One region of the Haladaptatus sp. AB643 genome, then DNA from elsewhere that is predicted to be linked to it. Evidence: riboswitches for the same ligand, from Rfam matches in the RefSeq annotation. Region 1 holds a riboswitch; the other holds the start of a gene.
The links. Region 1 has a riboswitch for fluoride ahead of crcB (fluoride efflux transporter CrcB). Riboswitches for the same ligand answer to the same signal wherever they lie in the genome.
Positions count from the first base shown of each region.

Region 1 (14,856 bases):
GCTGTCGGTCGCCGAGGAATTCGAGCTTGCGGGTCTCGCTGTCGAACTCCTCGTCGAGAATCTGGTCTGCGATGCTGTCCACGTCTATCGGGTTCTCCTCGGACGAGGAGACCTGAACCGGCGAGGTACCGTCCTCACCGAACTCGAACTGGACGATGGTGTCGCTGGTGTCGCGCACCGTTCCGTCGTACTGCGTTTCGAGTTCGGACAGGGCGTTGATGAGACGGCGCTGGAGGTACCCGGACTTGGAGGTACGAACTGCCGTGTCCACCAGCCCTTCGCGTCCACCCATCGCGTGGAAGAAGAACTCCAGCGGGGTCAGACCGCCGGTGTAGGAGTGCTCCACGAAGCCGTGGGCGTCCGCGGACAGGTCGTCGGCTTGGTAGTGCGAGAGCGTACGGTCCTCGTACCCGCGGTTGATGCGCTCGCCCCGAACTGCCTGCTGTCCCACACAGCCGGCCATCTGGGTCAGGTTGAGCAGCGACCCACGTGCACCGGAGTCGGCCATGATGACTGCCGGGTTGTCGCTCGCGAAGTGATCCTCCGCGATGTCACCGGCCGAGTCACGCGCCTTGCCGAGCGTCTGCATGATCTTCATCTCCAACGTCTCGTCCACGGTTCGACCCGGAAGCGATTCCAGTTCGCCGTTCTCGTACGTGCCGATGAGGTCCTGCACGCGGTCGTATGCGTTCTCGATGGCCTCGTCGATCTGGTCCTGTGCATCCAGCGGAATCGTCTCGTCGTCGATACCGATGGAGAAACCGAAGTGCATGATGGCGCGCATCGCCAACGTCGCGACTTCGTTGATGAAGTGACGGGCGCGGGTCTCGCCGTACACCTTACAGATGGTGTCGACGATCTCCCCGCCGAACGCGCCGACCGCGTCCTCGTCGATCGTCCCTTCGATGAGTTGACCCTCCTCGATGACGACCGTGTCGCCGGTCGAACTCATGAACTCCAGTTCGAGTTCGTCGGGCAGGAGTTCCGAGAACAGCGTCTGACCCGTCCAGTACGGGGTTCCGTTCTCTTCCGTGCCGTCCTCCTCCGGCAGTTCGTCGATCCGCGTCGCACGGAGCAGGTCGAGTGCCTGCGTCTCGTTGAAGTGCGGGTTATGGTGGGTGAGCAGGTACGTTCCGGAAATGTGGTCCTGAATCGCGCCGATGATGTTCTCACCGAAGCGCGGGGAGAGGATCTGTTCCTGCACACGCATGAGCACGCGCGCTTCCGCGCGTGCCTCCTCGTTCTGGAGTGCGTGCATGTTCATCTCGTCCCCGTCGAAGTCGGCGTTGTACGGCGGACAGACGACGGTGTTCAGTCGGAACGTCTTGTACGGCATCACGACCACTTCGTGGGCCATGATGGACATCCGGTGCAGGGACGGCTGTCGGTTGAAGATGACGATGTCCCCGTCGATGAGGTGTCGGTTGACCTCCCATCCCGGCTCGACCTTCTCCGCGAGTTCCTCGCAGTTCTTCTCGGTGACCTTCAGGCGTCGGCCGTCGGGTCGCTTGACGTAGTTCGCGCCGGGGTGACCCTCCGGTCCGTTTCGAACGTAGCGTCGCGCGTCCTCGATGGTTCGCGGCGTGACGTTCATCGTCTGGGTCATCTCGCGGGCGACCCTTCGCGGGACACCGACTTCGTTCAGCGAGAGCGTCGGGTCCGGCGAGATGACGGTCCGTGCCGAGAAGTTCACACGCTTTCCGGACAGCGAGCCACGGAAGCGACCTTCCTTGCCCTTCAGGCGCTGGCTCAGCGTCTTCAGCGGACGCCCGGAACGGTGACGAGCGGGCGGCGTGCCCGAAATCTCGTTGTCCATGAACGTCGTGACGTGGTACTGCAGCAGTTCCCACAGGTCCTCGATGATGAGCTGTGGCGCACCGGCCTCGCGGTTCTCCATGAACCGCTGGTTGATGCGGATGATGTCCACCAGCTTGTGGGTCAAGTCGTCCTCGGACCGCTGGCCGTTGTCCAGCGTGATCGACGGCCGAGCAGTCACCGGCGGGACCGGCAGGACGGTCAGGATCATCCACTCGGGACGCGAGCGGTCGGAGTTGATACCGAGCGCCTCGATGTCCGAGTCCGGGATGTCCTCGAACCAGTCGCGGATGTCCGAGGGCATCAGCTTGTTCATGTCCTCGGTCGTCAGGTCGATACCGAGCGCCTTCTCGATGGATTTCCGGTCGGCCTCGCGCGGGCGGAACTCGCCGGAAATGATCTGGTTGATGCGCGATATCTCGATGCCCGTTTTGTCCGCCAACTCCTGTGGCGCCATGGGTTCGAGGTCCTCGTCCTCCTCACCGTTCTCGTCACGGCCCTGCATCCGGGAGGCGATTCGCTCGGAGTACTCGCTCGTGAGCACCTGTTGGACCTCGTAGTAGGTCGTCGGCTTCTCGTGGTTGATGTCGTACTGGACCTCACCACAGTGCGGACAGCGGTCCTTCTTCCGCGCCTCGCGGATGGCCGCCTTCGTCACGTCGGTGATGTCGTTGCCGAGTTCCTTCGTCCGCGTGAGCATGCTGTGGTACTTCTCCTGTTCTTCCTCGGTGAGCAGGAGTCGGGAGCAGTCACGGCACGTCCCGCGAAGCAGTCGGCGGATGAGTTTCGTGAAGCCGACGTGGATGACCGGCGCGGCCAGTTCGATGTGACCGAAGTGGCCGTTGCACGACCCGGAGTGTTGCCCGCAGGTCTTGCATTCCAGACCGGGGTCGATGACGCCCAATCGCGGGTCCATCAGCCCCATGTCGATGGGGAATCCGTCGTCGTCGTACGTGTCGGCGGTGATGATCTTCGTCGCCGACATCTCTCGGTACTCCTCCGGGTCCATCAGCCCGAAGCTGATGGATCCGATTTCCTTGGGAGTTTGACTTGTTGCCATTAGACTGCGTCCTCCAGTTCGAGTCGCGGCGCGATGCCAAGCGCCTTCATCTCGTCGAGCAGGAGCTTGAACGCGTAGCTCATCTCGATTTCGTGAATGTCCGTTTCTTCCTCACAGTTCGGGCAGTACACACGGTTCTGGTCGATGTTCTCGACCGCGCTCATTCCACACTGACCGCAGACGTAGATCCATTCGCGGTCGGAGGAGTCGAGCAGTCGTTCCTTGAGTGCCAGCGCGGCACCGTGTCCGATGAGCACCTCACGCTCCATCTCACCGACACGGAGACCACCCTCGCGGGCACGACCTTCCGTCGGCTGGCGCGTGAGCACCTGCACCGGTCCACGCGAACGAGCGTGGAGCTTGTTCGACACCATGTGGTAGAGCTTGTGGTAGAGAATGGTGCCGACGAAAATCTCGGCTTCAATCTTCTCGCCCGTCACGCCGGAGTACATGATTTCCTTCCCCGACGATTTGTACCCGCGTTCCTGCAGCGCGGCGCGGAGGTCCTCTTTATCCTCGCCGGTGAACGCGGTTCCGTCCACGCGACGGCCTTCCATCGCGCCGACTTTTCCGCCGATCATCTCCAGCACGTGACCGACCGTCATCCGCGACGGCAGCGCGTGCGGGTTGACGATGAGGTCCGGGACGACCCCTTCCTGCGTGAAGGGCATGTCCTCCTGCGGTGCGATGTGACCGACGACACCTTTCTGTCCGTGTCGCGACGCGAACTTGTCCCCGAGTTCCGGGATTCGCTCGTCACGAACGGACACCTTGGAGAGCTTCGAACCGTCCTCGCCCTCCATCAGCGTGACCGTGTCCACGACGCCGGATTCGCCCGAGCGCATCGTGACGCTGGTTTCGCGGCGTTTCTGTGGCGACAGGCCACCCATGTCGTCCGGCTCTTCGAGGAATCGCGGCGGACTCGTCTTCCCCAACAAAACGCTGTTCTCGTCCACGCGCGTCTCGGGGTTGACCAGTCCGTCCTCGTCCAGATGCGTGTACGCGTCCTCACCGCGGGCACCGCGCACGTCGTCGCCCGGAATCTCGAAGCGGTCTTCCTGTCCACCAGGGTATCGGCGTTCCTCACCCTCGTAGGTACGGAAGAAGTGCGAACGCGCGAGCGCGCGTTCGACGGACCCCTTGTTCATGACGAGCGCGTCCTCGATGTTGAACCCTTCGTAGCTCATGACCGCGACGGTGAAGTTCTGTGCGGCGGGTCGGTCGTCGAAACCGATCTGCTCCGTCGTCTGCGTCTTCACCATCGAGAGCTGCGGGTAGTGGAAGAGGTGCTGTCGCGTGTCCGGGCGAATACGGTAGTTCGCCGACGGCAGACCGAGCGACTGCTTCATCATCCCTGCACCCATGGTAATCCGCGGGCTGGCGTTGTGCTCCGGGTACGGAATCATCCCGGCACCGATACCGAAGATGAGTTGCGGGTCGATTTCGAGGTGCGTGTGGTCCTCGTTCAACTCGGTGTCATCGACGGCGACGTAGATGTCCTCTTCCTCCTCGGCGTCGATGAACTCGATCTTCCCACGCTCGACGAGGTCTTCGAACGAGAGGTCGCCCTGCTTGAGCGCCTCGGTTTCCTCGTCCGTGATGCGCGTTTCGCCGTCCTCGACCACGAGGAGCGGGCGGCGTGCGCGCCCCGCGTCGGCGTTGATGATGACCTCGCTGGTGCGTCCCTTGACCGAGACGTTGACCATCTCGCTGACGTCGCCCCGTCGGCGCGCCTCGCGGACCTGATCTGCAAGCTGTTCGGGGTCGGGGTGTGTTCCGACCAAACTGCCGTTGACGTATACTTTGGCTTCTCGTCCCTGACTCATCAGTCTGCGCTCCCTTCGATGCTCTCGATTCCGGGAATCCCCTCGACGCCCATCGACGAGAGTTCCTGTTTCAGTTCCTGTTCGTCCTCGATGTTCTGGCTGAGTTCCATCGCCTGCGCGAAGTTCTTCACCAGTCCACAGTTCGGCCCTTCCGGCGTCTCGGACGGGCAGATGCGACCCCACTGGGTCGCGTGCAGGTCACGTGCCTCGAAGTGAGGCTGCGAACGACTGAGCGGACTGCGGAGACGGCGAAGGTGTGACAGCACACCCATGAAGTCCGTCCGGTCGACCAACTGCGACACGCCGGAGCGGCCACCGACCCAGTTCCCCGTCGCGATCGGGTGTTCGAGACGCTCGGTGAGAACGTCGGACCGAACCACCGTGTTCACGGACAGTTGTCGGTTACGCATGTTCGCGCGTTCGAGCTGGTACTTCACGTCGCGTGCCAGCTTGTTCAGCGCCGTCCGGAACAGGTCCTTCATCAGGTCGCCGGACACTTTCAGTCGCTTGTTGGCGTAGTGGTCCTTGTCGTCCGAGTCGCGCCGACCCAGTGCGAGTTCGAAACACGCCTCGGCCATCCGGGCGAGGTAGTACGCCTTGTTGATGCGAACTTCCTCCTCCTCGACACCGTCCTCGTGGAGGTGCGGCAGGAGATAGCGGTCGATGACGTAGTTTGCCCGTTTCAACTGGTAGTTTTTGCCCTGTCCGGAGGCGACCCGCTTCCCGAGGGTTTCGATTGCCTCCTCTTGTGTCTGGACTTCGGCGGCCTCCAGATTTTCGAGCATGAACTTCACGATTTCCGGGTCGTCGGAGACGCGGTGGACGATCTCCTCGTCGGATTCGAGTCCCAGCGCACGAACGAGCGTGACGAAGTTGACGCTTCCCGAAACGGACGGGAACGACACTTCGAGCAGGCCGTCACGCGAGCGCTCGACCAGAACCAAGGCACGGTATCCTCGGCGCTGGCTGAACGTCTTTGCGACCTGAATTTCGTCGCCGTACTTCGTGTCGTACTCGGCGAGAATCTTGTTCGGTGCCAGGTCCTCGGAGGTCATCAACACTCGCTCCGAACCGTTGACGATGAAGTAGCCGCCGGGGTCAGCAGGGTCCTCACCGATTTCGACCAGGTCGTCCTCGTCGAAGTTGGCGATGTTACACTTCTCGGAGCCGACCATGATCGGCATCCGTCCGACCTTCGTCTCGGTTGAATCGACGACACGCTTGTCGTCGCCTTCGCCTTTGACGATGGTCATCTCCATGAACACCGGTGCGGAGTACGTGATGTTACGGAGGCGTGCCTCCTGCGGGTAGAGGAGTTCTTCACTCCCGTCCGCTTCGCGTACGCGCGGAGTAACCACACGAATGTCGCCGAGTTCGACGAACACCGGTTCCTCTCCTTCCTTGTCACCGATGTCGGTGTCGATGATTCCCTTCTCGGTAACGACTTCCTGCATACCTCGGTTCAGGAAGGCGTTAAACGAGCGGTAGTGATGCTCCGCGAGTCGTTCTTTCGAGAAATACTCCCTCGATAGTTCGCGTCGATCTTGCTGTTGCATTATTCCACCACGAGTCGATACACGACTGCTCGTTCGGTCGTTCGTGAGTCGCGGACGATTTTGATAACGTCACCCGGCTCTGCGTCGTCGGGCAGTGCGGGGTCGGTCCGTTTGATCTTCGGCAGGTCTGTACTCTTGATGTCGTATTCCGCGAGCACTTCGTCGATTTCGTCCGAATCGACGATGGTGTGCTCCGGAACCATTTTGTGTTGGCTTACGTCTACCATGTGTGCACGAGTTTCCGGCTAGCGGGAGAAATGGCTATCACGAGATACTACAGGGTATTACACGTAGCACTCATTTAAGGCTTGCTAAATAGGGTTCGCACACGCTCGGCTATCCCGAATACCTCCGCACCGGACGGAGGCAGCCAACTGAACACTGCTATCTACTCCGTTCTGGTATAAATGGTTTGGGCAAGCGGGATGCGTTAACATAGCTCGGTACGAATCCACATACGGAGCGTCATTGGAAAGCCTTAAGAGTACTAGCCAGAAAGAAGTGAATGCGAAGGCCCGGGTGGTGTAGTGGCCCATCATACAACCCTGTCACGGTTGTGACGCGGGTTCAAATCCCGCCTCGGGCGCTTTCTGAACTTTCAACTCTCGAACAGAGTCATTTCTACTGATTTCTGTGATCTTCGATTCTTGTGTAGGCTGAAGCATTACATGTACCGTTGGCTCTCGCCCGTAGTTTACTACCCCTTCTACCCCTTCGGTAATTTCGATACCTCGTGAAAATCGATTTCGGAAAATTGTCCCTCTCACCGAAATAGTCAATATACTTGATATAGCTCATTAATACGACAGATGAGATGCTCGGGTGAGACAAATACGAAGGATAGGGGAGATGAAACCGAGGCGAAAGTCATTCACAAAATGATCTCGCATGGATACAGCGTTTCAATCCCATTTGGCGACAATGACAAATACGACTTGATAGTTGATGATGATGGACAGTTATATCGGATTCAGTGCAAAACGGCATGGCAGAACAAGGAGGAAACGATACGATTCAATACTCATTCACAAACAACTAAAGAAGGAAATTATCACGAAAATCCATATCACGGAAAGATCGATGCATTCGTCGTTCGTTATCCAAGAAACGGAAAAACGTACTGGATATATGTGAATGAAGCAACAGTACAGAAAATGGAACTTAGATTCGATGCCAAAATCGACCATCCTTTGATCAATTGGGCGAAAGAGTACGAGTTCACGGGTGAAATCCCACCTAGAAAGTGTGCTTAATATTCACCCACGTAACGTAGTACCATAGAGCGACGAAATCGACACCCCTTAATAAGGGCGCGAGAAAGAAGTGAATGCGAAGGCCCGGGTGGTGTAGTGGCCCATCATACAACCCTGTCACGGTTGTGACGCGGGTTCAAATCCCGCCTCGGGCGTATTTCTTCCGAACTCACCGACGAGCAACGCATCCACGTTGCTCGTCTCCCAGTGAGGACGAAATCGCCAGCGAATTTGAATCAGACTGAGGTTCTGCGCCGTGTGTAGGTCCTCGGGTGTGGTTCAAATCCCGCCTCGGGCGCTTTCTAAACTCTCAACTCTCGAATAGAACCATCCGTCTCCTGAGACGTGATTTCGGGACGAAATCCCACTCCGACACGAGGCAAACCTATACAAATGGTGGCGTCGTGACAGGTGTGGGGGACGAACGAATGGCACGAACGGGGGAGACGGTTCTCATGGGATGGGGCGGATGAATCGTCGGGTAGTTGTCTCGCTCATTCTGGTATTGCTGGTCGCTCACGGCGGGTGGACGGTTATGGGACGCACGGCAGATACGGCGGCCAGTCAACAGGGGACGCCGAACCCGACGGGATCGTTCAGTATCGTCTCGACCGCGTCGAACGTGCCGATAAACGGGTCGGGAAACCTCTCGATCACGTTCGTCAACACCGGACGCGACGTTTCCAACGCGAGTGTTCGAGTGCGTTCGCCGAACGAGAGCGTTCGGTTCGGCCCGTCACAGACCGCCAGCAAGTTCGTCGGTAACTGGTCGAAGGGCGAGCGAAAAACGGTGAAGTTCGGCCTACTCGCGGAGGAGTTCGCACAATCCGAGAACTACCCGTTTCGGGCGACGGTGTCGTACACGACCGCGAACGGTTCTCGCGAGCGAACGGACCCGTACACGTTCGACGTGCGGCCGACCGAGCGGGTTCGTTTGGAGCGGTTCGAGGTGACAGCGATATCCTCGAACGTGCAGGCTGGCGACACGGGGACGGTTTCGCTGACCGTCGAGAACACCGGACGGGACGTTCACGACGCCGTCGTCTCGCTACAGTCGTCGAACGAGCAACTCAGTTTGGGGCGGTCGCCGAACGCCAGCCAGTTCGTCAGTCGGTGGTCGTCCAACGAGCGGCGAACGTTCCAGTATCGCGTCACGGCGAGCAACGACACGGTCGGCGGTAACTACCCGTTCAGCCTCTCGATCTCCTATCGGGAGAACGGAAGTCGGAATCAAACGAATCCCCATCTCGTCGGCATCATTCCCGACCCAGAACAATCGTTTTCGGTAGGTGACTTGCACAGCACCTTACGGGTGGGACAGCAGGGGTTCGTCTCCGGCACCGTGACCAACGAAGGACCACAGCGCGCCCCGAACGCCGTCCTCGTTCTCGCGCCCCAGCGCGGGAACACCACGTTCTCACCGACCGAGACGGAGTACGCGCTCGGAACGCTCGATAGCGGCGAATCGAAACCGTTCGACTTCCGTATCGACGTGAGCGACACCGCCGACCGCGGTCCGCGACAGCTCTCGTTCGTCGTGCGCTATCAGAATCAGGACGGCGACCCGAGGCAGAGCAAATCGCTCGACGCACGGATCGATGTCCACCCCCGGAAGGACGAGTTCCGGATCGATGCGAACCGGGCGTCGGTCGAGGCCGGTTCGACGGGGACGGTGTCGCTCGTCGTCACGAACAACCGGAACGAAACCCTGCGGAACATCGACGCACAGGCGTTCGTGGACAGTCCGTTGACCGTCAACGACAACGAGGCGTTCATCCCGAAACTGGAACCGAATCAGTCGGCGACGATCCGGTTCGACATCGGTGCCGATGGTGGGACGCTCCCGAACACGTACCCGGCGTCGGTCGATTTCCAGTACGACACGCCGGACGGTGAGACGAAACTCACCGACACGTACTCGGTTCCCGTTCGAGTGACGTCACCGGAACGCGGTGGCGTCCTGTCGTTCGTGAGCGGTTCGAACGGGATTCTCGTCCTCCTCGGCATCGCGGTACTCCTCGTTCTCGTGGCCGTGTTCGTCCTGCGCAGGCGGTGACCCCCAATGGTGGACTATCAACGCGTTATCGACTGGCTCGACGTGTGGATCGCCGAGCGGTCGAAGACCGTTCTGCTCGTCTTTCTCGTCCTGACCGCCGTCTTTGGTGTCGGACTCGTTCGCATCTCGACCGAATCCGGGACGAGCCAGTTCACCGAAAACAGCCCCGCACAGGAGGCGTTCGACGCCGTCAACCGCGAGTTCACGCCACCGTTCGCGGCGGAAAACGGGAGCACACAGCTCATCCAGACCGGCCGGAACGTGCTCTCGAAACCCGAACTATTGGCGATGCTGGAGGCTCAATACCGCCTCGAACAGCGGACCGACCTCCGGGTTTCCTCGACGACGAGCGCCGCGAGCATCGTGGCACGAACCATCGACCCGAACGCGACGACGCTCGAAGCACAGGTGCGAACCGTTCGGCAGGCGACGCCGACGGAGATCGAAATCGCCGTTCGGCGGGCCTCGGGAACGCCCGGTTTTCGAACCCTCTTGAGCAAAGACTTCAACCCACGGGCGGCCTCGGCCTCGGCGACGATCGCCGTCGTCGATCATCGTATTCCGCGTGGACTCTCACAGCAAGCGGGTGCCGAATCGAGCGCGAACGACCCGCTCACGCGGATTCAACTCCGCTCGGAATCCGTCGTCGGGAGCGTCGATAGCGACATCCGCGTGTTCGGTAGCGGCATCATCTCCTCGGAACTGTCGAGCGTCACGTTCGATTCGCTCATCATCGTCACGCCCGCGGCCGCGATCCTGATACTCGTCTTCTTGATCTTCGCCTATCGTGACCCCTTGGACCTCCTGCTCGGGGTCGTCTCGCTGGTGATGACCGTCATCTGGACGCTGGGGTTCATGGGCTGGATCGGGATTCCGTTCACACAGTTGCTCGTCGCCGTGCCGCCCTTGCTCCTCGCGGTCGGTATCGACTACGGCATACACGCCATCAACCGCTACCGGGAGGAGCGTGTCACCGGACTGGGAATCGGGAGGTCGATGCGGCGAACGACCGACCAACTGCTCGTCGCCTTCTTCATCGTTACGGGGACGACCGTGATGGGGTTCGGGTCGAACCTCACGAGTCGCCTGCAACCGATTCGTGAGTTCGGATTGGTCGCCGCGATCGGCATCTTCGTCACGGCGCTCATCTTCGGTATCTTCCTCCCGGCGGCCAAGGTCGAAACCGACCGACTTCGATTCCGGTACGACCTTCCCGTGTTCGGCCTACGACCGCTCGGCGAAGAAGGGTCCGCACTCGGGCGACTCCTGCAAGTCAGCGTCACGCTCGCTCGGCGTGGTGCACCGTTCGTTCTCGCGTTCGCGCTGCTCGTGACGGTCGTTTCGGGGTACTACGCCACCGGCATCAGCACGTCCTTCTCGAACGAGGATTTCCTCCCGCCGGAACAGACGCCGAGCTATCTGCAATCGCTGCCGGAACCGTTCGCGCCGGGGACGTACACCGTCACCCAAACGACGAACTTCCTGGACGAGAAGTTCGCCGCCGTTCAGGGCGACACCGTGACGGTGTACGTTCAGGGACCGTTACGCGAGGATTACGCGCTGGAATCGATTCAGCACGCGAACCACAACCCGCCGAAGGCGTTCGTCCAGAGGGATCGACAGGCGAGTTCCGAGAGCATCATCACCGTCATCCGGAACTACAGCGCTCAATCACCCGAATTCCGCCGACTCGTTCAACGGAACGACATCGATCGCGACGGCGTTCCGGACGATAACCTCGGCACGATTTACGATCGGTTGCTGTCGTCGCCCGTACGGGACGAGGCGCTCCAGTACATCACGGCGGACCAGCGGCACGCACAGGTCGTCTACTCGACGAAAAGCGGTGCGTCGCAGGATGCGGTCGCTCGTGATGCCCGAACCCTCGCGGAGCGATATCGTCTTCACGCGACGGCGACGGGCGAAACCGTCGTGTTCCAATCCATCGCGTCGATCATCTTCGCCTCGGCTCTCAGGAGCCTCATCACCGCGCTCATCGCGACTGCCGTCTTTCTCGCGTTCGTCTATCGCGTGCTCGTCGGGCGGGCGGCCTTCGGTGTGATCAACCTGCTTCCCATCGTCGTCGCCGTCGCACTTCTCGCCGGAACGATGCGGCTGTTCGGCATCCCGTTCAACGCGCTTACCGCAACCGTTCTCGCGATTGCACTCGGGTTGGGAACCGACTACTCCGCCCACGTCGTGCATCGGTTTACCGACGAGTTCGAGCAGGGAACGGACGCGTCCGAACGCCCGACGGACGACGACGTGTTCGACGCCCTCACCCGAACCGTCCGCGGCACTGGCGGTGCGCTGACCGGCAGTATGCTAACGACGGTTGCCGGGACGGGAATTCTCGTTCTCGCCATCACGCCAGTTCTCGGTCAGTTCGGTCTCGTGACGGCGTTGAGCATCTTCTACTCGTATCTCACGGCGATCCTGTTGACGCCATCCGTCATCGTCGTCTGGTATCGCTACTTCCTGTAGAACAGTTATTTCCCTGCCCGCCGAAGGTAGAACGGGATGTACGACGAGATACTCGTCCCGACCGATGGTAGTTCAGAGGTTACCGACGCCATCACGGAAGCACTCGACCTCGCGTCGTTTACGGGTGGGAGGGTTCATTCGGTGTACGTCGTCGATACGCGGGATTACAACACGCTCTCTGACACGAAATGGCTCACCATAGAGCGCGACCGAACGGAACTGGGAGAAGCGGCGATTTCGGACGTAACACGGGTGGCGGACGAACGGGACGTACCGCTAGCAACGGAACTCCTGCGCGGAATTCCCCACGAGGAAATACTTACCTACGCGGACGAACACGGAATCGACGTCATCGTGATGGGGACCCACGCCCGAACCGGTCTCGAACACTTCCTGAACGGGAGCGTCACCGAGAAAGTCATCCGCAATACCGACCTGCCGGTACTCGTGATTCGAGTGACAGCGTAGCTTAGCCGAGCAGTTGGGCGACGCCCCACGCGAGGGCGATAGCGAGCATGGCACCGACGAGGTTGCCGAGGGCGTTGGTCGCCGCGCGGAATCGCTCGCCGGTCTCCCACAACCGAAACGTCTCGAAGGAGAACGACGAGAACGTCGTGAACGAGCCACACGCACCGGTGCCGAGCAGGAGCGCGAGTTGATTTCCGAGGGAGAGGAACGTCACGAGACCCAGAACGAAACTCCCCACGACGTTCACGGTGAGCGTTCCGATCGGGAACTCGTCGGCATCGATCCGTTCGCTGACGAAATGGCGGCACAGCGCGCCTATCGCACCGCCCGTCCCGACGATGTGGGCGGGATCGAGCGAACTCATTCCGGCACCTCCGTTTCCGTCGTTTCCTGCTCTGCCATCTTCTCCGCTTCCTTGCTCCTCCCGTTGACGTTACGGGCGAGCGTCCGGCCGAGCAGGACGCCCATCAGTCCTAACCCGTAGTTCGCCGCGACGTTGCCGATCATCCAGAGCGGCGACGCCGCTTGCGTCGTCTGCACTGCGAACGTGCTGTAGGTCGTAAACGATGAGAGGAACCCGGTGCCGACCACGACGTGGGTTTGGTCGGCCAGATACCCCATGTAGATGGCCTCGTACAGGATGAATCCCAGCGCGAAACTGCCGGCGACGTTCGCGATGAGCGTCCCCGTCAAGCCGGGTTGGACGAGGCTGACGAAGTAGCGGAGGTTCGACCCCGCAAACCCGCCGACGCCAACCAATAGCAGAACTTCTAACGTGTGTAGTGGATGTGTACGTCCCATATCTGTCGCTCTCGAAAAGGAGTCATCAGCCGACGTGTTCGGCGGTTGGGGGAGGCGGACTCCATCGCCCGGTTAGTCACTGTTCCCTCCCGAATCCACTTAACGAACTCGAAAGGAGCCGGATATTACCGGTTTGCGAATTCGCTCGCGCTCGGACTCCCGCCGCCGTGTTCGACGTGTCGCTCCCGAATCCGTATCTCGTGGACGTTTTCGGTCGCGTCGTCCACGACGAGGGCTGCCCCCGGTGTTTCGGGCATTCGGTCGGCGAACGACCCGTGCATGTACGTCGGGCGAGCACGGGCCAACGCCTCGCGGTCGGCCCGTGAAGTCAGTCGGTGGGCCACGAGCAGGTCCGACTGGGAAACCGCCACGTCCGGAAGCGCCGCGGGACGCTGGGTCGCGGCGACGAAACTGACGCCCGGTCGTCGCCCCCGAGTCAGGATGGTTTCGAGCGCCGCCCGGGCGATTCCATCGAAGAACGCGTGCGCCTCGTCGACGACCAACCACGGAAGTGTCGCTACCGATTCCGTAATCCGGGCACGATACAGGTCGTCGGCAATCGCCCGAACGACGGCGTTCATCGGCGCGTCGTCGTATCCCGAGCAGTCGAGTATCGTCGTCGACGCCACACAATCCGTCGCGGTGAGTCCATCGGGCGAAAACACGTCCCACGAGTCGGCGAGCGCGAGATGGTTTCGGGCGGTGCGGCGGGTAGTCCGCGCGACGTCCGCGTCCAAGACGTATTCGTGCATCCCGGCCAGCGACCCCGTCTTCGCGGCGGCCTGCCACACCAGCGACCCGGCCGAATCCTCGTGATCGAGTCCGAGCAACTCACACCACGCACGCGGGGAAAGTGCGTCCGCCGACACGCGAGGGTTCTCGACCACGTCGAATCCGGAGACGTCTGCAAACGTCCGGAACGCCCCCATCGGGTCGGCGACGACGGGGGTGACGCCCGCCGTCTCCGCGAGTTCCTCGATCAGCACGCCGAGCGTGTAGGATTTTCCGTACCCGCGCTTGCCGACGACCAGCGTGGCGTGTGGTCCGTCCAAATCGATCCGAACCGGCGCACCTGCACTACCGTCTCGGGCGCGATAGGTGCCGAGACCTCCCGAAACACCCGTGTCGCCCGTTCGCCCCAAAACGTCGGTCATGTCGGGTGTTGGTTTCGACCTCCGGTATAAACCTTCGTCCGAAAGTTTATATCTCGAACCGGAACCACTCCGGGCCATGTCAGTGCGTCAGCGGCTACAGCAGGTGAAGCATCGCCGTGGGATTCGGGCGTTTCGGTCGGACGAGCGGGCCATCGAGGGACTTCCCATTCGGTTGGTCATCGCGCTCGTCGTCGGCGTCGCAAGTCTCGGGGTGATGATGAACATGTTGTCGGGGCTTCACGGGTTGACGGTGAGCGAACTCGACGCGAAACCGTCGCCCGAGGTGGTCCACCCGGGCTATCACTCGGTCGATATCTCGGTCATCGATTCGGACGGCAACCCCGTCACAGGGGCGACAGTCGTCGTGAAGAGCGATTCGGCCA
Region 1 covers NZ_JAMYJW010000004.1:328,123-342,978, reverse strand. Annotated here, with positions in the region: gene NKF25_RS10995 (DNA-directed RNA polymerase subunit A') at 1-2,875, opposite strand, end outside; gene rpoB (DNA-directed RNA polymerase subunit B) at 2,875-4,701, opposite strand; gene NKF25_RS10985 (DNA-directed RNA polymerase subunit B'') at 4,701-6,257, opposite strand; gene NKF25_RS10980 (DNA-directed RNA polymerase subunit H) at 6,257-6,484, opposite strand; tRNA gene NKF25_RS10975 (tRNA-Asp) at 6,771-6,843, shown strand; gene NKF25_RS10970 (group I intron-associated PD-(D/E)XK endonuclease) at 7,067-7,510, shown strand; tRNA gene NKF25_RS10965 (tRNA-Asp) at 7,593-7,665, shown strand; gene NKF25_RS10960 (COG1361 S-layer family protein) at 8,046-9,566, shown strand; gene NKF25_RS10955 (MMPL family transporter) at 9,573-12,050, shown strand; gene NKF25_RS10950 (universal stress protein) at 12,087-12,518, shown strand; gene crcB (fluoride efflux transporter CrcB) at 12,520-12,882, opposite strand; gene crcB (fluoride efflux transporter CrcB) at 12,879-13,319, opposite strand; fluoride riboswitch at 13,329-13,397, opposite strand; gene NKF25_RS10935 (DUF87 domain-containing protein) at 13,445-14,473, opposite strand; gene NKF25_RS10930 (Ig-like domain-containing protein) at 14,550-14,856, shown strand, end outside.

Region 2 (14,856 bases), on a different contig from region 1:
GAGGGTACTACGACACCCCACGTGACTGTTCGCTCACTGACCTCGCCACCGCGCTGGACGTGAGCAAATCGACGGCGAGCGTCGTGCTTCACCGTGCGGAGGAGACGGTCGTCAAGGAGTTCTTCGCCGAATCGGCCGACTGAACGGGGTCACGAGGTATCCCGCTGGGCGATGGTTCGTGTCTGCCCGGCGGGTTCGGCCACCGTCTTCTGGGGCGTTGGTTGCGTGCACTCTTCCTCGCTACCGAATCGGATCGATGTTCCGAGAACGTTCGACGACTCCCGTTCCTCGATATCTATCGAATCGAGGACTCGGTCGCCGAGCGTCTCTGGGAGGGCAGATACGTCGTACGCCTCGTTGATCGACTGGGCGTCGAGGGTACGGCGGACCACACTTCCATCTCGGAACTTGTATGAGACCAGCCAGATGGACATGTGAGTTCGATACTCTCTTCCACAACCTTTGGTGAAAGCTTTGTGGTGAAAATCCGCGAATAATGTGAAAATATTTTATCAACAAGTGGAAGGATTAAACATGGGGTCGGCCGAATTCACCGGATTCGGCCGGGTGAGAGTCGCCGTAGACGCCGGTAGGATCCAACCTTGCGATAGCGCCGATACTGGATCAGGATGCCCGACCCGACGAGGAGCAACCAGAGCACCTCGTTGGACCCGAGCGTGGACCACACGTTGGCGTGGAAGACGGGCAGGATGTCGCCCCACTGGCGAGCGAGTTCCTGGAGGATGGTCGCGCCGAGGAGACTCGTCACGACCGTCAGGAACGGGAGGTAGAACTGCCAGACGAGGATACCCACGACGGCGGCGACGAACAGCGACCCGACGACCGGGTCGACTGTTCCGGAAAGCAACGGAACCGAGAGACCTCCCAGTTCACCACCGCCGCTGAACGACGAGTAGGCGACCGACGCGGCGGCGATAACGCAGACGCCGACGATGGCGAACCGCTGTGCGGAGCGAGCCAAGCGACTACCGATGTACCCGCCGATGAGGACGCCGACCAGCGAAACGAGCAACATGTCGTGCGGAGCGATGCCGAATCCGGGGGCGAGCGTTCGTGCGGCGAAACTACCGAACAGGGCACCGCCGAGGCCGCCGACGAGCGACGTGAGTTGCGTCACGAAGGAGTAGCCGAAGTACGTGAACGCGAGACCCACGACGACCGCCAGCGCCACGGCGAGGGTCGTGAAGGAATCGAGGACCATCTGTGTTCGTGTTACTCTGGTTCTCCGTTCCGTTAAATGGATCGGTGAACTATCAGCTGAAACGTGATTGAGTTAATGAACGATTCGTCCGATGTTCGTCGGGACCGTCGTACACAATGCATTCGTACTGACCGACAGATCTCGTGAAACATGGACGAATACATCGAACGACTCCTCGAAGCCGACGGGGAGTACACCGTGTTCTACCACGCAATCGCGGCCGACGATGGAACCGTCGGCGACGAACTCGGAATCGAGGGGGAAACGATCAAGGACGCCGCGTGGTTCGACGCGATGCCGGACGAGGCGTTCCAACCGGACCGAATCAGTGACGTGCTCGACGAGAGCGAGAGCTGACGAGCGTGACAACACGGGGATGCACAAAATAACGAACGAGGGGCACTCAAAACCCCTGCCGTCGAATCAGTTGAACGCGTCTTCGAGCGGCGGGACGACCTGCTTTTTGCGGGACATCACGCCGGGCAGGAACGCTTCGCGGTCCGAGAACGTCGCATCCAGTCCCGCTTCCACGGTGTCCACACCGTCTCCGGCGACCAGTGCGGTGGAGTCCTCCTCCAGGAGGTCCGTGACGAGCAACAGGAACACGGTGTACTCCCGCTCCTCGGTCACGTCGTCCATCGCGGCGAGCACTTCCTCGCGCTGTTCCAACACCACGTCCGGTTCGACCGTTTCTACCTGTCCGATACCGACCAGTTCCGAGCCGAACTCGAACTCCTTGAAGTCGCCCACCACCATCTCCCGTGGGCTTTTCTCGCCGAGTTGGCTCTTCCGCTGGAGCAGTTCCTTTCCGTACTCCTCGTAATCCACGCCCGCGATGTCCGCGAGTCGGTCGGCGACGACTCGATCCCGCTCTGTCGTCGTCGGGGATCGAAGAACCACGGTGTCGCTCAGCAGTCCGCTGAGGAGGAGACCGGCCGTCTGGGAGTCGATCTCCACGTCCGCCTCGTCGTACAGTTCCGTGAGGATGGTAGCAGTGGAGCCGACCGGTTCGGTTCGGAAGAAGATCGGACCGCTGGTTTTCACGTCGCCGATCCGATGGTGGTCCACGACTTCGACGACCTCCGCGTCCCGCGCCCCGGAGACGGTCTGGCTGTACTCGTTGTGATCGACGAGGATCAATTGCTCCCCGTCCGCGTCTTCGAGGAGGGTCGGACTCTCGACGTTCCAGCGTTCCAAGACGAACTGGGTTTCGGGGTTCAGTTCACCGGCGCGTGCGGCAATCGCGTCCGTTCCTTGTGCCTGTTTCAGCCCTGCGTAGGCGAGTGCAGAGCAGATCGTGTCAGTGTCTGGCTGTTGGTGACCGATGACGTAGGTCGATTCTGGCATATGGGTACATCGTTTCCCCAATTGTATGAACGCTATTATCCTGGCGAGCGAAACGCGCGATCAAATGACGTAATAAACACACATTCTATCCTTGATGGCATGGGGACTTCCGAGTGAACTCACCGTTCACCGCTCGGAGCGTCGTCCGGGGGTAACGGCGTATATCTGCCCGAAAACCGCGCGATTGCGCGAAGCCACGCACGCTGTTCGGTACCCTTTCTTTCCGGGCGCACATCCCACGCTTGCTTGCGTTGTGCCTCCCGAAGTTCCCACTGGAGACGGGCCACTTTCGCCGCTTCGTCCGACCGCAGCAACGCCGCACTTTCGGGGGACGGACTCCGTGCGAGCACGTAACTACAGTGGTTCAGGCACAGTCCGTAGCCGTCCTCGAAGGCTCGCCGAAATCGGGGCTGTTCGAGCAACGCGAGGAGCAGTTCGACGGCACGGTCCCGTGCCGTCTCCATGCGGTCACAGACCGGACACCGAATGGGCCGTCGTATCGCTTCACGCGCCCGCGTCGTCCCATCGTCGCGCAGACGAGGGACGAACCGTCGCAACGAGTCCATGTGAGCAAGTGTGGCGGATACGTCCTCCCGTGACTCTGGGTCATCATCGAGGAGTCGCATCGCACGGGTGAGTCTCCTGGCGACCGGGTCCGACGCGGCGTCGGCGATGGCCATCGCGAGGTCTGTATCGCCGTACCGGACGCATCCCCAGACGTGTTCGCGACACGTCGGGAGCACGTCGTGTAGTCGGTCGCCGTCGCAATCGGCGTGTAGCAACCACGCGAGCCAGGTTTGCCACGCGCGACTGACTTCGAGACAGACCGGACACCCATCCCCCGAATCGAGCAAGGCTGTGAAGTCACCGACGGGGTCCCGAGTCGCGTTCGGGTCCACGTCCGGGGGCGGAAGCGCGGACGGGTGGATGTCGTGGCCGACCGTGAGTTGGAGCGCCGTTTCGAGTTCGGAGGGGAGGCTGGAATCGGTCGCCGTCGTCGGATTTTCCCGCATCGAGCGAACCGTCTTTCGAACGTCGTGGAACTGTCGCCGCTGAACGGGCAGGAGGGTGTGAAAGAGCGACGGCGAGACCGTCGCCGCCAGCGAGCGAAAGTGGGGAAAGCAGGCGATACCGGGGTCGCCGTACTCCGCCGCGCTGGTTTCGAGTCCGTGTCCGAGAAACGACACCGTCCGGTCCCCGGCGCGCTCGAACGATGCGCATGCCGGACAGGTCGCGAGTGACGACCACGTCGTCCGGTCGATTTCACCCGCTTCGAACCGTGAGAGGGTTCGTCGGCTGACGACTTCGTGAGCGGACGTCATCGGCGACCTGCTCCGTGGGGAGTCGGCGAGCAATTCACCGTGATCGACACAGAAGCCGAGCGAGTTCGTGAGCGCGTCGAGCAGTTCTCGTTGGTGGTATCGCTCCGCGATGAACCAGAATCGAAACTCGGCCTCGTGGTTTCGAAGGTGATCACAAACCGGGCATCCGTCGTGCGTGAGCGCCCGAAGGAGTTGACGCTCGCTGACCGTAGATGCTCGTTCTCCCACGGCTACTCACCGCCAAGAAACCGCGCATCCGACGAACGCCGTCGTTGATACTTCGTGCGGTGCGGCGTTCGGGATGGTACTCGCCAATCGGTTCGACGACGATCCGCGTACGAAACTGGCATCATGATTTTGAACGACCTTCGCAGGGATCGTCAGCCAGTTTCGTGGCGGTTGAAGGAGGACCCCATCTCCCGCGATAGCGTCTCACTAGTGGGTTGCGAGGATCATAAGGAGTTCGACGGGATGAGTCACGTGGGGCCCCGAAATCAGCTGATTCGCGTCGAATCGTTTCGGGGGTCGCCGTGGTCTCAGTCGAACGCGCCGCGGAGCGCTTTCCCGGCCCGCTGGCGGACGTCCTCCGCCGCTTCGACGCCCGGGAACGGGTCGGCGAGGCGGCGCATGTTGGCGAAGTCGTGAATCATGCTGTCGTAGTTGGTGTGATCGACGGAGACGCCGGCGTCGGACAGCGCCTCGGCGTAGGCGTACCCCTCGTCGCGGAGCGGGCCGTATCCGCAGGTGAACATGGTCGTCGGTGGCAGTTCCGAGAGAACCCGTTCCGTAGCGCGGAGCGGAGATGCACGCGGGTTCGCACCGTCGATGTCGTCCCGGAGGTAGTGGTTCCAGAACCACACCATCCCTCTCGCGGTCAGGAAGTAGCCGTCCGCGTTCTCCTCGTACGATTTCGTGTCGAAGGAGTGGTCGGTGACGGGATAGAACAACACCTGGTGCTCGATTTCGGGCGCGTCGACCCCGTTCTCGACGGCCATCTGTGCGACGACGGTCGCCAGGTTGCCGCCCGCGCTCTCACCGACGACGGCTATCCCCTCGCCCGCTCCGATTTCGTCGGCGTTGTCGGCGGTCCATTTCGTCGCCAGATACGCGTCCTCGACGGCACCCGGGAAGGGGTGTTCCGGGCCGCATCGGTAGTCCACGGAGACGACGACGCAGTTCCCCTCGTTTGCGAGCGACCGCGCGACGCCGTCGTGTGTGTCGAGGTCACCGGCGACCCAGCCACCGCCGTGGAAGTAGACGGCGGCGGGAAGCGACTCGTCGGGAGCAGGGTCGTAGATTCGCACGCGGATGTCCCGGGCGTACGCCGGAATCTTTCGTTCGTCCACCGATTCGACCGACTCCGGCTTGACGTCGGGGGTGAACAGTCCACCGAGCAGTGCGCGGGCCTGTTCGGGCGAGAGTTGAGTCAGGTCGGGTGCACCCTCCTCGACCAGCGTATCGAGAAGCGCCTGTGCATCGGAATCGAGTTCTTGAGCGCGTCGCTCTGCAGTTGTAGTACTCATCGAATGTCGTATGCTACCGATGTGCATAATCTCGTTGGCCAGCCGACAGGAATGTTCTATTTCGGACCGGTTCGGAACGGTACTTCCGATATCGTCGCAACCCACAATCGACAGATATCCTACTTGAATTCGTTACAGGAAATCCTCATACTACCACTGTACGTACCCGGATATGGAGATACAGATGAGCGATTACGAACTACCACCACTCCCGTACGACTACGACGCACTCGAGCCGCACATTTCCGAACAGGTGCTCACGTGGCACCACGACACCCACCATCAGGGCTACGTCAACGGCTGGAATAGCGCCGAGGAAACGCTCGCGGAGAACCGCGATTCCGACGACTTCTCGTCGTCCGCAGGAGCCATCCGGAGCGTCACGCACAACGGCAGCGGACACGTTCTGCACGACCTGTTCTGGCAGTCGATGGATCCCGACGGCGGCGACGCGCCCGAAGGTGCGCTCGCCGACCGTATCGAGGAGGACTTCGGTTCCTACGAGGCGTGGAAGGGCGAGTTCGAGGCCGCCGCGTCCGCGGCGAGCGGATGGGCACTCCTCGTCTACGACTCGTTCAGCAACCAACTACGAAACATCGTCGTGGACAAACACGACCAGGGCGCACTCTGGGGTAGCCACCCGATTCTCGCACTCGACGTGTGGGAGCACTCCTACTACTACGACTACGGTCCGGACCGCGGCGACTTCATCGACAACTTCTTCGAGGTCGTCGATTGGGAGGAACCCGCCGACCGCTACGGGCAGGCCGTCGAACTGTTCGAATAACGCCACCACGACGAACATTCCAGACTACGGTAGGCACTCTCGCCGCCGACCCCTTCCGTCGAAGTAGACGGCGGCGAACGGGATTTCTCGGGAGAAGCCGTCTGTTCGAACACGAATCGGACGGGACTCCCACCGTCTCAGCGCACGAACTCCGACCGAAGAACGTCGGTGACGAGTTTTATTTCTGCTTTCTGGAGGTGCTCCGAAGCCGTGTTCGGCGCACAGTCGAGGCGAGCGGCCACGTCTTCGTGTGTCGCGCGTCGCGGGTGTTCGTAGTATCCGAGGTCGAACGCCGCCAGGAGCGCCTCCCGTTGCCGGTCGCTGAGCCCGGAGAGTGGCGTTTCGCGGCTTCTATCGAACTCCCCGATCGCGCTGATTTCGAGCGCGATCTCCGCCGGAAATTCGTCGACCGCACGCTGAAGAACGGCCGCGCTCCCCACGATTCGCGCGTGAACCTGTCCGTCGCGGTAGAGTAGCGGCTTTGCGACTACCAACCCCTCCCGCGAGATGGTTCCGACGAGCCCCTGCAACAGCGGAACGACGGTGGGTTCGAGTACGGCGAGGAGCGTAAATCTCCGCTCGGAAATCCGCGTCGTATCGACCGACCGCATACCGAGGACGTCGGCCGCTTCGTCCCGAAATCGCTCCCGCTCACCGTCGACTTCCAGGAGGGCGGTAACTGCGTCGTTGGAGAGGTTCCAGTCGTACAGGCGCGCTTCGTCCACGAACGACGACCGTGCGAGCAAATCGAAGATTTCCGGCGTTCGTTCCGGGTCCGGTGTACCGGTGAGCCGAGCGTACTTCATACGGGACGCTATTCACCATCACGTATATACTAGCCGACTATACACGGGAGAACGGTTTACAATTCATGGCACCAATAATCTCATAGATATCCGATAACGGTGTCCGTCGAGGCGCGATTCGACACGGGGTCCGTTATCGATCCAACGAACGAGAAAACCAATGGATCACTCACAAGCGGATTCCGACAGCGCAGTGTTTACCCTCCCGTTCGACGACGGGAGCGCAATCGACGCCTCCGTAACGGGGGGAAAGGGTGCAAACCTCGCACTGCTCGTGGACGCGGGAATCGACGTCCCGGCGGGGTTCTGCGTGACGACGGGCGCGTATCGATCCCTCGTAACCGCCCCGGAAACTCGCCGAGCGATCGAAGCCGTGGACGAACTCGACCCGACGGACGCGGACCGTATCGCCGAATTGAGCGCGACGATACGGGAACGGATTCGAGAAGCGGAGTTCCCCACCGACGTCCGAAAAGCCCTCGATGATTCGCTGGTGGAACTCGACGCGGAGACCGTGTCCGTTCGGTCGAGTGCGACCGCGGAAGACCTCCCGACCGCGTCGTTCGCCGGTCAGCACGAGACGTATCTCAACGTCTCCTCCGAGGCCGTTCTCGACAGGGTTCGAGATTGCATGGCGAGCCTGTACACCGACAGAGCGGTGACGTACCGGCTTCGAAACGACGTTCCGAGTTCGGGCGTCGCACTGGCTGTCGTCGTCCAAGCGATGGTCGATGCGGACACGGCAGGGGTCGTCTTCACTGCAGACCCGATCACGGAGAACAGGACCGTCGCCACCATCGAAGCGAACTACGGACTCGGCGAATCCATCGTCGCCGGGGAGGTGTCCGCCGATACGATTCGCGTCGACCGGAGCGATGGCACCGTCCTGTCGTACGACATCGGCGAGAAGTCGGTTCGGGTGCGGTCCGGAAACGAAGGCGGCATCGAACGGGCGACCGTTTCCGACGACTCCCGGGGGCGACGGGCGCTCTCGCCGGAGCAAGTTCATCGACTCGTGGAGCAGGGAGAGAAAATCGAGGGACTGTTCGATGAGCCACAAGACATCGAGTGGGCGTTCCGAGACGGCGAGTTGTTCGTCCTCCAGTCCCGTCCCATCACGTCCCTGTTTCCGCTCGTCTCGCCTCAACCTGAGGACGGCCTGCTCCACGTCTACATGAGTTTCGGACACCAGCAGGCCATGCCGGAGGCGCTCCCGCCGCTCGTCGTTGATTTCTGGCGGTCGTTCATCGACGGCGGGGCCGCACGCTTTCGACCACCTGAAGCGGGCGGTCTCTCCGCCGAGGCCGGAAATCGAGTGTACGTCGATTTGACGCCGCTCGTTCGACTCGCGCCGCTCCGACAGCGGATACCCAACGCGTTGTCGTTCCTCAGCGAACCGGCGTCAGACGGCCTCCGGGAGGTTCTACGGAAGCGGGAGGACGACATCCCGGAACGCGGCGTCGGAGCGGGATGGGTGCGAATACTCCAGGCGATTCGACGTGGGAAGCCGTCGCTTCTCCCCATCGTGTCGGAAGCGCTATCCGAGTTCGTGCACTCGCTCGTGTTCGGCGTTCCGGACCTCGACGAACTGTGGGCGTGGAGCGATTCGTGGGGAACGGAACGGGCGAGCGAACTCCGCTCGCCGCAAACGACGGACGGACGGGTTCGAGCGATCTTCGAGGAGGTCGATATCGTCGCCTTCCTGAGGTATATCGCACCGAAAGGGGCGACCGCCCTTCCGGGCGTCCTCGCGGGACGGTTGCTCAGGAGAACCTTCCCCGATGCCACGGACGAACTGGACGCCATCGGAAAGGGATTCGAGGACGAAGTCGTCACGCGAATGAACGTCGAACTCGGGGAGTTAGCGACGCTCGCCGGGAACGCCCCGGAGGTGAAGACGGCGCTCAATTCGGGCGCGTCGCTGGACGAGATAGCAACCCTCCGAGGAGGCGAGGTGTTCGTGGAGACGTTCGATTCGTTCATCGACCGATTCGGCCACCGGGCCACGGGTGAAATCGACTTGCGTCGGCCGCGGTGGCGCGACGACCCGTCGGTGCTCCTCTCGACGATTCGGAACAACGTCGGCGAGGAACGCGGAAGTCGGGAGCATCTGGCGGAACTGCAACGTCGCGCGGCGACCGCCCAACGCCGACTGGAAGCGCGAGCGAACCACGGACTACTGGGACCGATTCGAAAACTCGCCGTCCGTCACCTGATTCGAAGCTACCGGAAGGCGATGCCGTTCCGGGAGTTCCCGAAACACGGGATGGCTCGCGTGTTCGCCGCGGTTCACGAGATTTGTTCGGAGGTCGGGGAGACGCTGGCGGAACGCGGGAGCCTCGAACGTCCGGACGACGTCTGGTTCCTCCGACGCGATGAACTCCTCGCCACGTTGGACGGCGTCCCGCTCGACGTGGACGTCGAATCGCGGCGACGGACACACGAACGATACGCGAAGATGACCGCTCCGCCGTTGCTGACCAGCGAGGGCGAACAGCCGACGGCCGCACCCAATCGAGATGTCGAGGAAGGAACGCTCGTCGGAACGGCCGTCTCCGCGGGTGTGATCGAAGGGACGGCCCGCGTCGTCCGCGACCCGTCCGAGGGAAGCCTCGAACCGGGCGAAATCCTCGTCGCGCCGTCCACCGACCCGGGTTGGACGCCGCTCTTTCTGAACGCGGCGGGACTCGTCATGGAAGTCGGCGGGCGGATGACGCACGGCGCGCTCGTCGCTCGGGAGTACGGAATTCCGGCGGTCGCCTCCGTCACGAATGCGACGACGGAGATTCACACCGGCGACCGGATTCGCGTCGATGGGAAAAACGGGACCGTCGAACGGTTGTAAGATCGAAGCTGGAAATTCGAGAATCGACAGAGAAGACGTGGTTAGTCGTGGTTAGTCGTCGTCATCCTCGACGGCACCGCCGTCCGCCGCGGCGCGCATCTCGGCACCTGACTCCTCTTTCAACTCGTCGTTCGGAAGCACGAGCGAGACGAGGAGACTCACACCGAGAACACCGACGCCGACGAGGAAGACGGCGTGGAAGGAGTCCACGAGCGCTTGCATGACCTGCTGTTGCAACTGCGGCGAAAGCTGGTGGATGGCCTGCGGACTCTGGGAGACGGCACTCACATCGACGCCGTTCGGAAGTGCGTCGCGCAGCTCGGCCGTTAGTTGACGGTTGAAGACGATACCGAACGCGGAGACGCCGAGCGCGCCGCCGAGATTTCGTCCGAAGCTGTACAGCGAACTCACTTCGCCGATGTCGTCACCGCTCACCGCGTTCTGGATCGCCGTAGAGAGCGTCGGCAGCGTCATCCCCATGAGACCCGTGACGAACATGTACAACGTGGTCTGAAGCGAGGAGACATCCATACCCATCGTGGAGAGCAGGTAGCACCCGACCAAACTGACGACCAATCCGGCGACGGTGATGAACTTGTATCGGCCGATTCGGCTCATCAATTGGCCACCGGTCATCGCACTAACGATGAACCCGACGAAGAGCGGCATGAGGAGAAGTCCGGTGTTCGTTCCGCCCTTTCCGAGAACCATCCGCATGAACACCGGGATGTAGTTGACGACACCCATCAGGACCCCACCGATGAGCACGGCGAGAACGGTTATCAGAAGGACCGACCGGTTACGGAACAGTTCGAGCGAGATCATCGGTTCCTCGATACGGCGTTCCTGCACGACGAACAGAACGGTTCCGACGACGGCGACGGCCGCGAGTCCGAGTATCTGCCACGACCCCCACGCGTACTGGTCGCCACCCCACGACGTGAGCGCGACGAGCACAGAAACGGCGATGACGATGAGTCCCGCGCCTTCGTAGTCGATCCGATGGCTCTCGTTCGGGACGGGCACGTCGAGGCCGATTTGAATCAACGCCAGCGCGATAATCCCGAGCGGGATGTTGATGTAGAAGATCCACCGCCAAGTGAATTGATCCGTGAGAAACCCACCGAGTAGCGGCCCGCCGATGAGCGCAGACCCGTTGACGAGTTGGAGGTAACTCATGTACTTGCCGCGTTCTCGGGGGGTGAAGATGTCACCGATGCCCGCCATCGCCATGGCCATGAGACCACCGCCGCCGATTCCCTGAAGCCCGCGGAGCAACGCGAGTTGTACCATCGACTGGGAGAGTCCGGACAACGCGGACCCCACGAGGAAGATAACGATGGCTATCTGCGTGAGCAGTCGGCGGCCGTAGATGTCGGAGAGTTTCCCGTACAGGGGCGTGACGGCCGTGGACGTGACGAGGTACGCGGTTACGACCCAGAACAGTTGGTCGAGCGAACCGAACTCGGACGCTATCGTCGGAAGCGCGGTCGCGACGATGGTCTGGTCGAGGCCGCCGAGCAACATCGAGAGACCCAATCCCGCGAACGCGACGTATTTGGTCCTGTCCGACAGCGACGACGCAGTTCCCGTCTCACCCATCGTAATTCTCTCCGTTACTACCGCAGCGATTCCCCGGATAGGGGGACGATTTCGTCTTTGTCATCGGCCAACCGAACGTTCGGTCAGTACATATGCTTTTTGAAACATTACTACCGGACGTTCGGTTGGACCCGGACGACCGGTACACTGAAACGGACTCCTACCGAACGTCCGGTAGGAACGCATGGAAATCGAGTTTTGGAACGACGAAGAGCCGACTAACGGACGCGAACGAATCCTCCGAGCAGTCTTTTACGGGATATTAGAGAATGGCTATAGCAACCTCTCTATGCAACGAATCGCCGACGAGGCGGATGTGAGTAAGGCGACCATCTATCACCATTTCGATGACAAGGACGAACTCATGTTTGTCTCGTTTGAAACGGCGTTATCACGAATTGGGGAGCGGGCCACGCAACTGGACATCACGGACCCGATGGAGCGACTCCACGTGCTCATCGACCGACTGTTGCTCGGAGAACTTCCACAGGAGATATCCAAGAACAAGGATGAGGACGCCGAAGTCGACGTAAAACAGGAAGACCCACTCGCAGCGCTAATCGACATCCGGACGCAAGCGATACACGATGCGAAGTACCGGGACCATGTCAGCCGAATCGACCGCGTGTTCGAGGACCAATTAGCCTCGGACATCGCGGAAGCGGTCGAGGAAGGAACTATCCGCGAAGTGGAACCGGAGCGGACGGCGAAGACACTGTACACGCTCGTACTCGGTGGATTCCTCAGACGGACGACGACGGACGACGCGGACCTCGAATCCGTCCGGGAGGATGCCGACCTGTTCATCGACGGACTACATACCGACTGAATCGAGCGCCACAAAAGAGCGATTGGCCTTCGACCGGACGACGCTATTCGAGCGTCACCGGGAGCCGATTCGAGCCGTAAATCTCCACCGACCCCAACGGCCTGAGATCGGTCGTATCGACGTCGACGATATCGAATCGGTCGAACAGAGTCCTAAACCCGACCTCCGCTTCGAGGCGCGCGAGCGGTGCACCGAGACAGTAGTGGATTCCCTGCCCAAACGCGAGATGACCGTTCGGCCGACGGGTCGGGTCGAACGTCTCCGGCGAGTCGAATTTCCGTTCGTCGCGGTTCGCGGCGCCGATCCACGCGACGACGTACTCGCCCTCCCCGATGGTCTTCCCGCCGAGTTCGACGTCCTGCAGTGCGACACGTTCTTGTCGTTGAACCGGCGAGCGGTAGCGAAGCACCTCTTCGATGGCCGAATCGAGAGGAATCTCCCCGTTCTGAACGTCGTCCAATAGGCCGTGTTCGTGGAAACACCAAACGGCGTTCGTCAGGAGGTTGGTCGTGGTAACGTTTCCCGCGATCAGGAGGAGGATGCACAGGGAGATCATTTCGGGGTGGCTCATCCCGGATTCTTCCGACCCTGCGGTTGCGATGACGGTCAACAGGTCGTCTCGCGGATTTTCGCGTCGGTCCACGAGAAGCGTTTGAAAGTAGTCGCTCATCCGCATCACTGCCTCCTCTCGGGTCAACCCGCCGTCCATCGATGCGTCCGCCGCACCCGTGATCGTATCGGACCACTGTTTGAACGTCGCCCGGTCCTCGCGTGGGACGCCCAACACGCCCGCGATGACATCGACGGGGAACGGATAGGAGAACGATTCGACGAGTTCGATTCGCCCCGGTTCGAGGTCGGAGGCGAGTTCGTCCGCGATGGCTTCGACTCGTGGACGATACGACCGTATCGCGTCGGCCTGAAAGTGTTCGTTGACGACCGACCGGATTCGTTCGTGTTTCGGCGGATCGGTCGAAATCAACATCTCAGCGAACGCACCGCGCTCCGATTCGCTCATGGTTTCCGGCGAACTGGTGGACTGATCACGTTCGACATCGTCCTCGGACTGACTTCCCATCGGATTCGACGAAAACAGGTCGTATTGCTTCAGGACGTACCGTACATCGTCGTATCTGAACACGTCCCACACACCGCGGTCCGGATCGAAACGAACCGGTTTCTCGTCGCGCATCTCTCGGTACCACTCGAACGGTTCGAGTCGGGCGTCCTCGGTACTGAGCGCCGCCGGTGGTCGTTCCAATCGGACCTCGTTCGATTTTTCGCTCATCGACCGACCGAACGTTCGGTCGGTACTTAGGGTTGCCGGTATTTCGACTCGCACGTCTCCAACACTGGCTAGAGTACGCCTCGTACCCCTACGACGTAACCGGAACGACGAACCGCTGGTACACGAGCACGAAACACGACGAAACGGAAACACGCGTTCTACGAGCGTGGTCGCGTGAAACGACATAGCACTCCTCCCCTCGATGGCACAAAATCACGAACAGGAGGTAGTAACCGAAGAGTTGCTTCGGCACCTCCGTTAAGCAAGAAGAACATCGTGATATCGATACACAACCCGTTCGCGTAGTGTTCTACCCGCGTCGCCAAAATCGAAAGAAAAGAACTGATCACCGAGAGATTTTACTCGAACCCGACGTTGATGCTCTTGGTTTGGGTATACTCATCGAGGGTTTCAAACGCAGTCTCACGACCGGTTCCGGATTGCTTGTAGCCCCCGAACGGCTGCCCGGCTTGAAATTCGTTGTAGGTGTTGATCCAGATATTACCCGCTTCGATATCGCGTGCCGTCTTATAGGCACGATCCAAATCGCTCGTGATGATTCCCGCCGCGAGACCGAACTGCGTGTCGTTCGCCAATTCGATCATGGTATCGTAGGAGGACCACTGGAACACTGCCTCGACAGGGCCGAAGATTTCCTCCTGTGCGACCCTGCTTTCGTGATCGAGACCCGAAATCACGGTCGGTGCGACGAAATTTCCATCAGCGAGCGCTTCATCGTTCGGAGCACCCCCGCCGGTTAGAACGTCCGCATCGGCCTCCCGTGCCCATCCGATGTATCGCATCGTCCTCTCCAACTCCGCTTGCGACACTTTCGGGCCCAATTCCGTTTCCTTCAGAAGCGGGTCTCCCACGGTGAGATCCGCTACGTTCTCCACGAATGCAGGAAGAAATCGGTCGTAGATCCCTTCGTGGATCAGTAACCGGGTTCCGGCACAACAGCATTCTCCCGCGTTGAAAAACAGCGCCTTCGTCGTGATCCGTACCGCTCTTTCTATATCGGCATCCGGAAACACGATTACGGGACTCTTCCCGCCGAGTTCCAACGTGAGATCGGTAATCGTGTCGGCGGTGTTCTTCATCACACCGTGACCGACTTCCGTCGATCCCGTAAACGCGATCTTTCGAACGTCGTCGTGACTCACGAGCGGCGCGCCTGCTTCGGCACCGTATCCAGTAACGAGGTTGACGACACCCGGCGGCAGGACTCCCTCCGTTTCCCGGAGGAACTCGATTATCGTCAGCGGGGTCTGCTCAGCCGGTTTTA
Region 2 covers NZ_JAMYJW010000003.1:360,788-375,643, forward strand. Annotated here, with positions in the region: gene NKF25_RS24200 (helix-turn-helix domain-containing protein) at 1-143, shown strand, start outside; gene NKF25_RS08960 (hypothetical protein) at 150-392, opposite strand; gene NKF25_RS08965 (hypothetical protein) at 551-1,222, opposite strand; gene NKF25_RS08970 (hypothetical protein) at 1,373-1,579, shown strand; gene NKF25_RS08975 (manganese-dependent inorganic pyrophosphatase) at 1,646-2,569, opposite strand; gene NKF25_RS08980 (DUF6062 family protein) at 2,689-4,119, opposite strand; fluoride riboswitch at 4,256-4,320, opposite strand; gene NKF25_RS08985 (alpha/beta hydrolase) at 4,428-5,414, opposite strand; gene sod (superoxide dismutase) at 5,599-6,201, shown strand; gene NKF25_RS08995 (helix-turn-helix domain-containing protein) at 6,339-7,007, opposite strand; gene NKF25_RS09000 (PEP/pyruvate-binding domain-containing protein) at 7,168-9,852, shown strand; gene NKF25_RS09005 (MDR family MFS transporter) at 9,904-11,454, opposite strand; gene NKF25_RS09010 (TetR/AcrR family transcriptional regulator) at 11,639-12,283, shown strand; gene NKF25_RS09015 (cytochrome P450) at 12,327-13,571, opposite strand; gene NKF25_RS09020 (aldehyde dehydrogenase family protein) at 13,931-14,856, opposite strand, start outside.
Region 2: linked by a shared signal. The riboswitch ahead of NKF25_RS08980 (DUF6062 family protein) and the one ahead of crcB (fluoride efflux transporter CrcB) in region 1 are both predicted to bind fluoride.